2 regions of the Variovorax sp. GW822-FHT04E09 genome follow, and region 1 is predicted to be linked to the other one. Evidence: riboswitches for the same ligand, from Rfam matches in the RefSeq annotation. Region 1 holds a riboswitch; the other holds the start of a gene.
The links. A riboswitch is a leader RNA that binds a small molecule or an ion and turns the genes downstream of it on or off. The one in region 1 is predicted to bind glycine.
Positions count from the first base shown of each region.

Region 2: linked by a shared signal. The riboswitch ahead of AC1RL8_RS20280 (D-amino acid dehydrogenase) and the one ahead of gcvT (glycine cleavage system aminomethyltransferase GcvT) in region 1 are both predicted to bind glycine.

Region 1 covers NZ_JBXAMR010000002.1:811,226-815,632, forward strand. Annotated here, with positions in the region: gene gcvH (glycine cleavage system protein GcvH) at 17-388, opposite strand; gene gcvT (glycine cleavage system aminomethyltransferase GcvT) at 460-1,632, opposite strand; glycine riboswitch at 1,680-1,784, opposite strand; glycine riboswitch at 1,797-1,887, opposite strand; gene AC1RL8_RS11195 (hypothetical protein) at 1,919-2,455, opposite strand; gene AC1RL8_RS11200 (L,D-transpeptidase Cds6 family protein) at 2,552-3,034, opposite strand; gene AC1RL8_RS11205 (MFS transporter) at 3,278-4,407, opposite strand, start outside.
Region 2 covers NZ_JBXAMR010000005.1:29,563-33,969, reverse strand. Annotated here, with positions in the region: gene rfbD (dTDP-4-dehydrorhamnose reductase) at 1-861, opposite strand, end outside; gene rfbB (dTDP-glucose 4,6-dehydratase) at 858-1,937, opposite strand; glycine riboswitch at 2,055-2,145, shown strand; glycine riboswitch at 2,190-2,296, shown strand; gene AC1RL8_RS20280 (D-amino acid dehydrogenase) at 2,388-3,695, shown strand; gene AC1RL8_RS20275 (RtcB family protein) at 3,715-4,407, opposite strand, start outside.

The sequences.
Region 1 (4,407 bases):
GCTGCTGTTCAGCGGATCAGGATTCGGCGGCGAACTTGTCGTAGCTGGCGGCGTCGAGCAGGGCGTCGAGCTGCGCGGGCTCGCTCAGCTTGACCTTGAAGAACCAGCCGGCAGCCAGCGGGTCGCTGTTGGCCAGCGACGGGTCGGCGCGCAGCGCTTCGTTCACTTCGGTGATCTCGCCCGACACGGGCATGAACACATCGGCGGCGGCCTTCACCGACTCGACCACACCGGCGACTTCGCCCTGCGCGAAGGTCTTGCCCACTTCGGGCAGGTCGACGAACACCACGTCGCCCAGCGCGTCCTGCGCATGCACGGTGATGCCGACGGTGGCGGCGCCGCCTTCGGCCGCCACCCATTCGTGGTCCTTGGTGTATTTGATGCTCATGAAAAAACTCCTCGTGGAAAAAATGGAATCGGGGTGCAGAGCCTAGCCGGGTCTGCGGTGTTCAGTGTCGGTCAGCCGCGGTAGTAGCGGGTCGGCACGAAAGGCATCGTTGACACCTCCATCGGCACCGGCTTGCCGCGCACGATGGCCTGCACGCGCGTGCCGGGCTCGGCGAAGGCGGCGGCCACGTAGCCCATGGCCACGCAGCGGTCGGCCGTGGGGCCGAGCAGGCCGCTGGTGACGGCGCCGATGTCGTGCCCTTCGAGCGACTGCAGCAGCGTGCCGTCGCGCACCGGAATGCGTTCGAGTGCCACGAGGCCGACGCGCTTGCGCGTGAGCGTCTTGTGGTCGGTGTGGCCGGCCGCGCCCGAGGCGACGGCGGCGAGCTGGGCCAGCACCTTGGCCGCGCCCGGAAAGCCGCCTTCGCGCGCACCGCCCGCGCGACGCACCTTCTGGATCGCCCAGTTGAGCGAGGCTTCGACCGGGGTGGTGGTGGTGTCGATGTCGTTGCCGTACAGGCACAGGCCGGCTTCGAGCCGCAGCGAGTTGCGCGCGCCCAGGCCGACGGGCTTCACTTCGGGCTGCGCCAGCAGCAGGCGGGCGAGGGCGTCGGCGTCTTTTGCGGCCACCGAGATCTCGAAGCCGTCTTCGCCGGTGTAGCCGCTGCGGGTGACGAAGGCCGCGATGCCGCCGATCTGCACCGCGCCGCCGGTCATGAACACGAAGCGCTCGATGCCGGGCGACAGGCGCGCCAGCGTGGCGGCGGCCTGAGGGCCTTGCAGCGCCAGCAGCGCGTGGTCGGGCAGGGGCTGCACCTGGCAGCGCGCGCCGATCCTGGCCTGGATGTGGGCGATGTCGGCCACCTTGCAGGCGCCGTTCACGATCACGAAGAGCGAGCCATTGCCTTCGTTGAAGAACATCAGGTCGTCGAGGATGCCGCCCTCGTCGTTCAGCAGCAGGCCGTAGCGCTGCTTGCCGGCGGGCAGGTCGATCACGTCGACGGGCATCAGGGTTTCGAACGCGGCGGCGGCGTCGGGGCCGACCAGGCGCAACTGGCCCATGTGCGAGATGTCGAACAGGCCGGCCGCGTCGCGCGTGTGCTTGTGCTCGGCCATGAGGCCGGCGGGGTACTGCACGGGCATGGAATAGCCGGCGAAGGGCACCATGCGGGCGCCGAGCTCCACGTGCAGGTCGTACAGCGGGGTCTTGAGAAGTTGGGCGTCAGAAGCGGAAGAAGCAGCCACGGGGCACTCCAAAGGGGCAGTCGAAATCCATGGCTGCAACGCCACGGGCCACCCCTGCTGTCCGCTTTACCTGAGAGATTCGCCCCACGATCGGGGTTTGCTCCTTCGGTGGGCCGCATGCAATGCCACGGCCTCTCTCCAGCAAGGAAACGCCGGTGGTTGCCGGCGTCTTGTCAGTCCTTTTGCCTGAGCGTTCGGGGAACCCCTGCGCCTTCGGCGGCCCCGTCGCGCGGGGCTCTCTCCTGACCCGGCGAGTGTAGTGGATCGCGGGGCCGGGGCTGGCGGCTCAGTGCACGGTTTCGGCCGGCGGCAGCAGCTTGTCGATGCGCTCGCGCAGCGAGTCGGCGCGCTCGGGGCCGGCGGCCTTCTCGATCTCGGAGAGCATCAGCGCGGCGATGGTCAGCATGGCCTCGCGGTCGCGGGCCTCGCGCAGGGCGTCGCGCATCTGGTTGGCGAAGCGCGGGTCGCGGCGCACGAACATGCGCTCGCAGATGTCGAACAGGAACATGCGCGTGGTGGCCAGCGAGCGCTTGCCGTCGAAGCTGTCGGCCGAGGTGGCGACCTGGATCGGCTCGGCGGCGGGGACGGGCGTGGGGGCCGGTGCGGGAGGCGGCGCGACCGGGCGCGCGACCTGCAGGTAGCCGCGCTGCATCAGTCCCTGGATCGCCTGCTCGGCCTCGACGCGGCTGGGGAACAGCGGGCTGAAGTCGGTCAGCGAGCGCCGGCCGTCGGCCATGAGCAGCAGGGCGCGCTCACGCTGGCTGAGCGTGCGCTGCCCGGCCTGGAGTTCGTCGCGTGCCTTCTCGGTCTTGGTGGGGAACATGGCGGCCACAGCTTTCGGAGGTCGAAGGCTGCAGCATCGTTGCAAGTGGTGACATCTTCGTGAACCATTTGCCTTACAGGGACAAGGCGGCGCGCGTCAGTTGCCCGCGCTCTCCTTGCGGATCAGCCAGCGCGGGCCCACGCGCTGCAGCTCGAGGGTCTTGCGGTCGGTCTCGGTGAGCGCGTCGGCGCTGTAGACCTGCCGGAACTGCGCGCTGGCCGAGGTGCCCTGAACGCTGATCACCAGCCCCTCGATGCCCACGCTGATGCGCGACTTGCCCGTGATGCGGGCGCGCCGGTCGGCCTCCCAGCGCTCGCGGGTCTGGCCGCGCGCGGGGGTGAAGTCGCTCGCGTAGGCCGCGAGGTAGCGCTCCACGTCGCGCGCGGACCAGGCGGCGGCCCAGGCGCGCACGGCGCTTTCCACTTCGGCGAGGTGGGTGACGGGATTGGTGGGATTGGCGGGGGCGGCTGCTGGTGCAACGGCTGCAACGGGCGCGGCGGCCGGCGTGGCCGCGATACCGGCGGTGGCCAGCAAGCCGGCAGCGACAAGGCTGCTGCCCTGGGCGACGATTCGGTGCATGGCGTCCTTCTCTTTCCTTCTTCTTGTCTGTCAGGCTCGACGTCGAAGCTTGCGTCGATTCTGGCAGTGAAAGAGCAGGCGTGCGGCGTTGAATCGCCCACGGATTTCGGTGGTTCGTGGATCAGGGCGTGTGCACAGGACACCGGGTGCTTCCCTCCGCGAATGTCCCCCGCCTTCGGCTCCTCCTTGATTTCGCTGCGGGAAGCACCCAGTGCCCTGTGCACCGGGTGCGCGGGGCAGAGCTCAGGCCGCCGCAGCCTCGCCCGCCATCACCTGCACCGTCCGATTGCGCAGCCGCAAGGCCAGCACGGTCGCGACGCACAGCACGCACAACACCACCGTGAGCGTCACGCCGAGCCCGCGCGCATCCGACAGCAGGCCGAACAGCGGCGACACCAGCCCGCCGACCGAGAGTGCGAGACCGAGCGTGATGCCGCTGGCGGTGGCCGGGTTGCGCGGCAGGTAGTCCTGCGCGAGCGTCACCTGCGCGGCGAAGGGCAGGAACATGCTCATGCCGAGCCACGCGGTGCAGGCCAGCGCCGCGCCGGGCGTGGAGGAGAGCACGAGGCCCGCCATGGCCGGCAGCGCAAGCAGGTAGCCGCAGCGGATCGTGCCCATGCGCCCGATGCGGTCGCCGAGCCAGCCGCCGGCCAGCGTGCCCACGGCCCCTGCGGCGGTGAAGGCGGTGAGCGCCGCGGCGCCCTGGAAGGTGCTGCCGTGCAGGTCGCGCGTGATGCGCAGCGAGAGCATCGACAGCACCGTGACGTACGGGATCGACCAGCCCACGATGGTCGCCACCAGCAGGCTGAAGGCGCGCCAGTCGTTGTGCGGTTTCAGCACCTGGGCGCGGGCCTGCGCGGCGCGCGCCGCCGTGGCCGCGCGCTGGGCGGCCGCGCTGCGTCGCGCGTTGGCCGCGACCCACACCACGCCCATCGCCAGCGCGGGAATGCCCAGCAGGTAGCTGCGCGACAGGCTGCCGCCGCCGACGACCGTGGCCGCCAGCACCGGCGCGAACGAGGCGCCGATGGTGCCGCCCACCGAGAACACGCTCATCGCCTTCTGCGAGGCGCCGCCGGCCGCGCGCGCGGCCACGGTGGCGGGCGGGTGGTAGGCCGCGATGCCCAGCCCGCACAGCGCGACCGCGATCCAGGTCAGCAGGTAGCTCTGGCTCAGGCCCGCCAGCACCACGCCCAGTGCCGCCACCAGGAAACCCACGGGCACCAGCCAGGCGCGCGGGTGGCGGTCGGCGTACAGGCCGAACAGCGGCTGCACCACGCTCGACAGCCCGGTGGCCGCCAGCATCAGGCCGCTCACGGCCGTGTAGCTGTAGCCGCGCTCCAGCACCATGAAGGGCAGCAGCGCGGGCACGAGGC
Region 2 (4,407 bases), on a different contig from region 1:
GCCTTCCTGCCATGGCGGCAGGCGCAGACCGAAGGTGGTCTGCAGCTTGGTGGTCTCGAGCCGCGAGTTGTGCGGCCGCTTCGCGGGCGTCGGAAAGGCGCTGGTGGGCACGGCCTCCACGGCCTGCGGGCCGGCCTTGAGTTCGACGCCAGCCTGCTGCGCCATCTCGAGCACGAATCGCGCGTAACCGTGCCATGTGGTCTCGCCGCCGGCGATGGCGTGGTACAGCCCGGCCTTGGCCGGGTCTTGCAGCGTGGCGCGGATGGCGTGCGCGGTGATGTCGGCCAGCAGCTCGGCACCAGTCGGGGCGCCGAACTGGTCGTCGATGACCGTGAGCTTGTCGCGCTCCTTGGCCAAGCGCAGCATGGTCTTGGCGAAGTTGCCGCCGCGTGCGGCGTACACCCAGCTGGTGCGAAAGATCAGGTGCTTCGCGCAATGCTGCGCCACCAACTGCTCGCCTTCGAGCTTGGTCTGGCCGTACACGCTGAGCGGACCGGTCGCGTCGTCTTCTTTCCAGGGTCGGGTGCCGCTGCCGTCGAAGACATAGTCGGTGGAGTAATGCACCATCAGCGCGCCGATCTGCTGCGCGGCCTCGGCCACCACGCCGGGCGAGGTGGCGTTGAGCTTGCGCGCGAAGTCGGGCTCGCTCTCGGCCTTGTCGACGGCGGTGTGCGCGGCGGCATTGACGATGACGTCGGGGCGCACCGCCAGCACCGTGGCGGCCAGCTGCTCGGGGCGGCTGAAGTCGGCGTGGAAGTCGGTGCTGTCGAAGTCCAGCGCGACCACTTCGCCGAGCGGCGCGAGGCTGCGCTGCAGCTCCCAGCCGACCTGTCCACCCTTGCCGAGCAGCAGCAACTTCATGCGGAAGCCTTTGCAGGTGCGGCGTCGTACTGCTTCTCGACCCACTCGCGGTACGCACCGCTTTGCACGTTGCGCACCCACTCGCCGTTGGCGAGGTACCACTGGACGGTCTTGCGGATGCCGGTGTCGAAGGTCTCGGCGGGCTTCCAGCCGAGTTCGCGCTCGAGCTTGCGTGCATCGATGGCGTAGCGACGGTCGTGGCCCGGGCGGTCCGTGACGTAAGTGATCTGTTCCTTGTACGGCTTGCCGTCGGCGCGGGGGCTCAGTTCGTCGAGCAGCGCACACACGGTGTTGACGATCTCGATGTTGGGCTTCTCGTTCCAGCCGCCGACGTTGTAGGTTTCGCCGAGCTTGCCGGCTTCGAGCACGCGGCGGATGGCGCTGCAGTGGTCCTTCACGTAGAGCCAGTCGCGCACCTGCATGCCGTCGCCGTACACGGGCAGGTTCTTGCCGGCCAGTGCGTTGACGATCATCAGCGGGATCAGCTTCTCAGGGAAGTGGAACGGGCCGTAGTTGTTCGAGCAGTTGGTGGTGACCACCGGCAGGCCGTAGGTGTGGTGCCAGGCGCGCACGAGGTGGTCGCTGGCGGCCTTGCTGGCCGAGTACGGGCTGTTGGGCTCGTACTTGTTCTCTTCGGTGAAGGCCGGGTCGGTCTTGGAGAGCGAGCCGTAGACCTCGTCGGTCGACACATGCAGGAAGCGGAAGGCGGCCTTCTGGTCGGCCGGCAGGGCGTTCCAGTAGCCGCGCACCGATTCGAGCAGGCGGAAGGTGCCGAGCACGTTGGTCTGCACGAAGTCTTCCGGGCCGTGGATCGAGCGATCCACATGCGATTCCGCGGCAAAGTTCACAACGGCACGGGGTTTGTGCTCGGCCAGCAGGCGATCAAGCAGCGCGCTGTCGCCGATGTCGCCCTGCACGAAGACGTGGTTCGCGTTGCCCTTGAGCGACGCCAGGGTCTCGAGGTTGCCCGCGTAGGTCAGCTTGTCGAGGTTCACGACGGGCTCGTTGCCCTGTGCGATCCAATCGAGTACGAAATTGGCGCCAATGAAGCCTGCGCCGCCGGTAACCAGGATCATGAGGTCCCCACCTGTAGAAAAAAGTTTGCTTTACCAAAAATCAACATTCAATTATCCCATCGGTGTGAAGTGCCGATGTACAGGGCTTGGCCGGCTTGCGGGGCCCGCCTACAATCGCCAACAATTGCAGGAGAGCGGGCCTCCACGGAGGCCCTACCGAAGGCGCAAACTCCCATAAACGCTCAGGTCGGCCCGACGAAATTCCAGGCAACGCCCAGGAACTTCGGCAAGGGGTCAGTACTGCACTCATCGATACAGCCGTCTGGAGAGCCGCCACGCCATGTGGCGCACCGAAGGAGCAAACCCGCTGCGGGTGCAGCAGGGTGAATCTCTCAGGTACCGAGGACAGGGGGAGCGGCAACTTGGACATCGGTCGTCCGGTTGCTTGCTATTGGTTCAATAGCACTCCACGCCCGCCGTTCAAGCGCTGCAAACTCAAAGGTACTTGCAATGCGTGTGATCGTTCTTGGCGCCGGCCTGCTCGGCGTGACTTCGGCCTACTACCTCCAGCAACTCGGCCACGAGGTGACCGTGATCGACCGGCAGGCCACCCCGGCCGCCGAAACCAGCTTCGCCAACGGCGGCCAGATCTCGGTCAGCCATGCCGAACCCTGGGCCAATCCGAGCGCACCGCTGAAGGTGCTGCAATGGCTCGGCAAGGAAGATGCGCCGCTGCTCTTTCGCATCCGCGCCGACATGCGCCAGTGGCTCTGGGGCCTGCAGTTTTTGCGCGAATGCACCCCCGCGCGCACCCGCCACAACATCGAACAGATCGTTCGTCTCGGTACATACAGCCGGGAAATGTTGCAGCAATTGCGTCGAGACACCGGCCTGAGCTATGACCAGCGCACGCAAGGCATCCTGCACTTCTATACGACGCAAAAAGAATTCGACGGCGCCCTCAAGCCCGCCGAGCAGATGCGTGCCCTGGGCTGCGAGCGGCTGGTCATCTCGGCCGACGAAGCCATCAAGATCGAACCCGCCCTTGCCCACATCCGCTCCCAACTCGCCGGCGCCACCTACACCGCCGAAGACGAGTCGGGCGACGCCAACCGTTTCGCGCGCGAGCTCGTGAAGCTGGCCGAGGCGGCCGGCGTGAAGTTCCTCATGAGCCACACGGTGACCGCGCTGCGCGAAGCCGGCGGCAGCATCGACCACGTCGAGGCGACGGACAACGAAGGCCGCTTCCAGCGCATCCGCGGCGACGCCTTCGTGCTCGCGATGGGTTCGCTGAGCCCGCTGTACGCCGCGCCGCTGGGCATCCGCCTGCCGATCTACCCGGCCAAGGGCTACTCGGTGACGCTGCCCGTGAAGGACGCGTCGAAGGCGCACCAGGTCTCGCTGACCGACGACGAATACAAGCTGGTGTTCTCGCGCTACACCTCCGAGTCGGGCGACCGCCTGCGCATCGCCGGCACGGCCGAGCTCAACGGCTACGACCGCGACCTGAACCGCGTGCGCTGCGAAGCCATCGTGCGGCGCGTCGAAGAGCTCTTCCCCGGCGCCGGCGACACCGAACGCGCGCAGTTCTGGACCGGCCTGCGCCCGGCCACGCCGAGCAACGTGCCGCTGATCGGCAAGACCAAGCTGCCGAACCTGTTCCTCAACACCGGCCACGGCACGCTCGGCTGGACGCACGCCTGCGGCTCGGGCAAGTCGATCGCGCGCATCGTGAGCGGGCTGGCGCCCGAGGTCGATTTCGCGTTCGCCGGCATGCCGGCGCCCGCGCCGCGCGCCGTGCAACCCGCACTGGGCTGACACGACACGCGCCCTCGGGTCATGCCTTGAACGTGACCCAGGGCTTGAGCCGCACGGCGCAGCGGACGAGCCCCGCGCTTTCCTGCGCCTCGATCACCGCACCGATCGGCTTGTAGGCCTGCGGCGCCTCCTCGATGCGGCGCTCCTCGCGCAAGGTCACGCACTGCCAGCTGGCATCGGCGTCGCCGGGTGCGGGCCGCATCGCGCGCACTTCCTGCCGACGCATGCGCCGGCCGGCCCCATGGCTGCACGACCACAGCCAGTCTTCATGCCCCAGCCCGGTCGCGAGGTACGAGTGATCGCCCATCGACCCGGGAATCAGCGCCAGGTCGCCCGCATGCGCCGGCGTCGCGCCCTTGCGATGGATGTTCATGCCGTGCTCGCGCAGCACGACGTTGTGCGGCACGTCGACCACCAGCGTCGACGCCGTGGCGCCCAGCAGCTCGGCGAAGTCCTTGCGCACCAGCTCGGCCAGCACGACGCGGTTGGCCCACGCATAGCGCGCGGCCACACCCATGGCTTCGAGGTACTCCTGCGCCAGCGGCCCGGCCAGGCCGTACAGCCCGCTCTTCGGATGGCGCAGGCCCTGCGGCCACTCGGCCCGCGCGCGGTCCATCCAGCGGCCGCCGACGTGGAACCCGATGTCGCGCGAGCCGCTGTGGATCATCACGACGACCTCGCCCGCCTTGAGGCCCGCGCGGTAGGCCGCGTG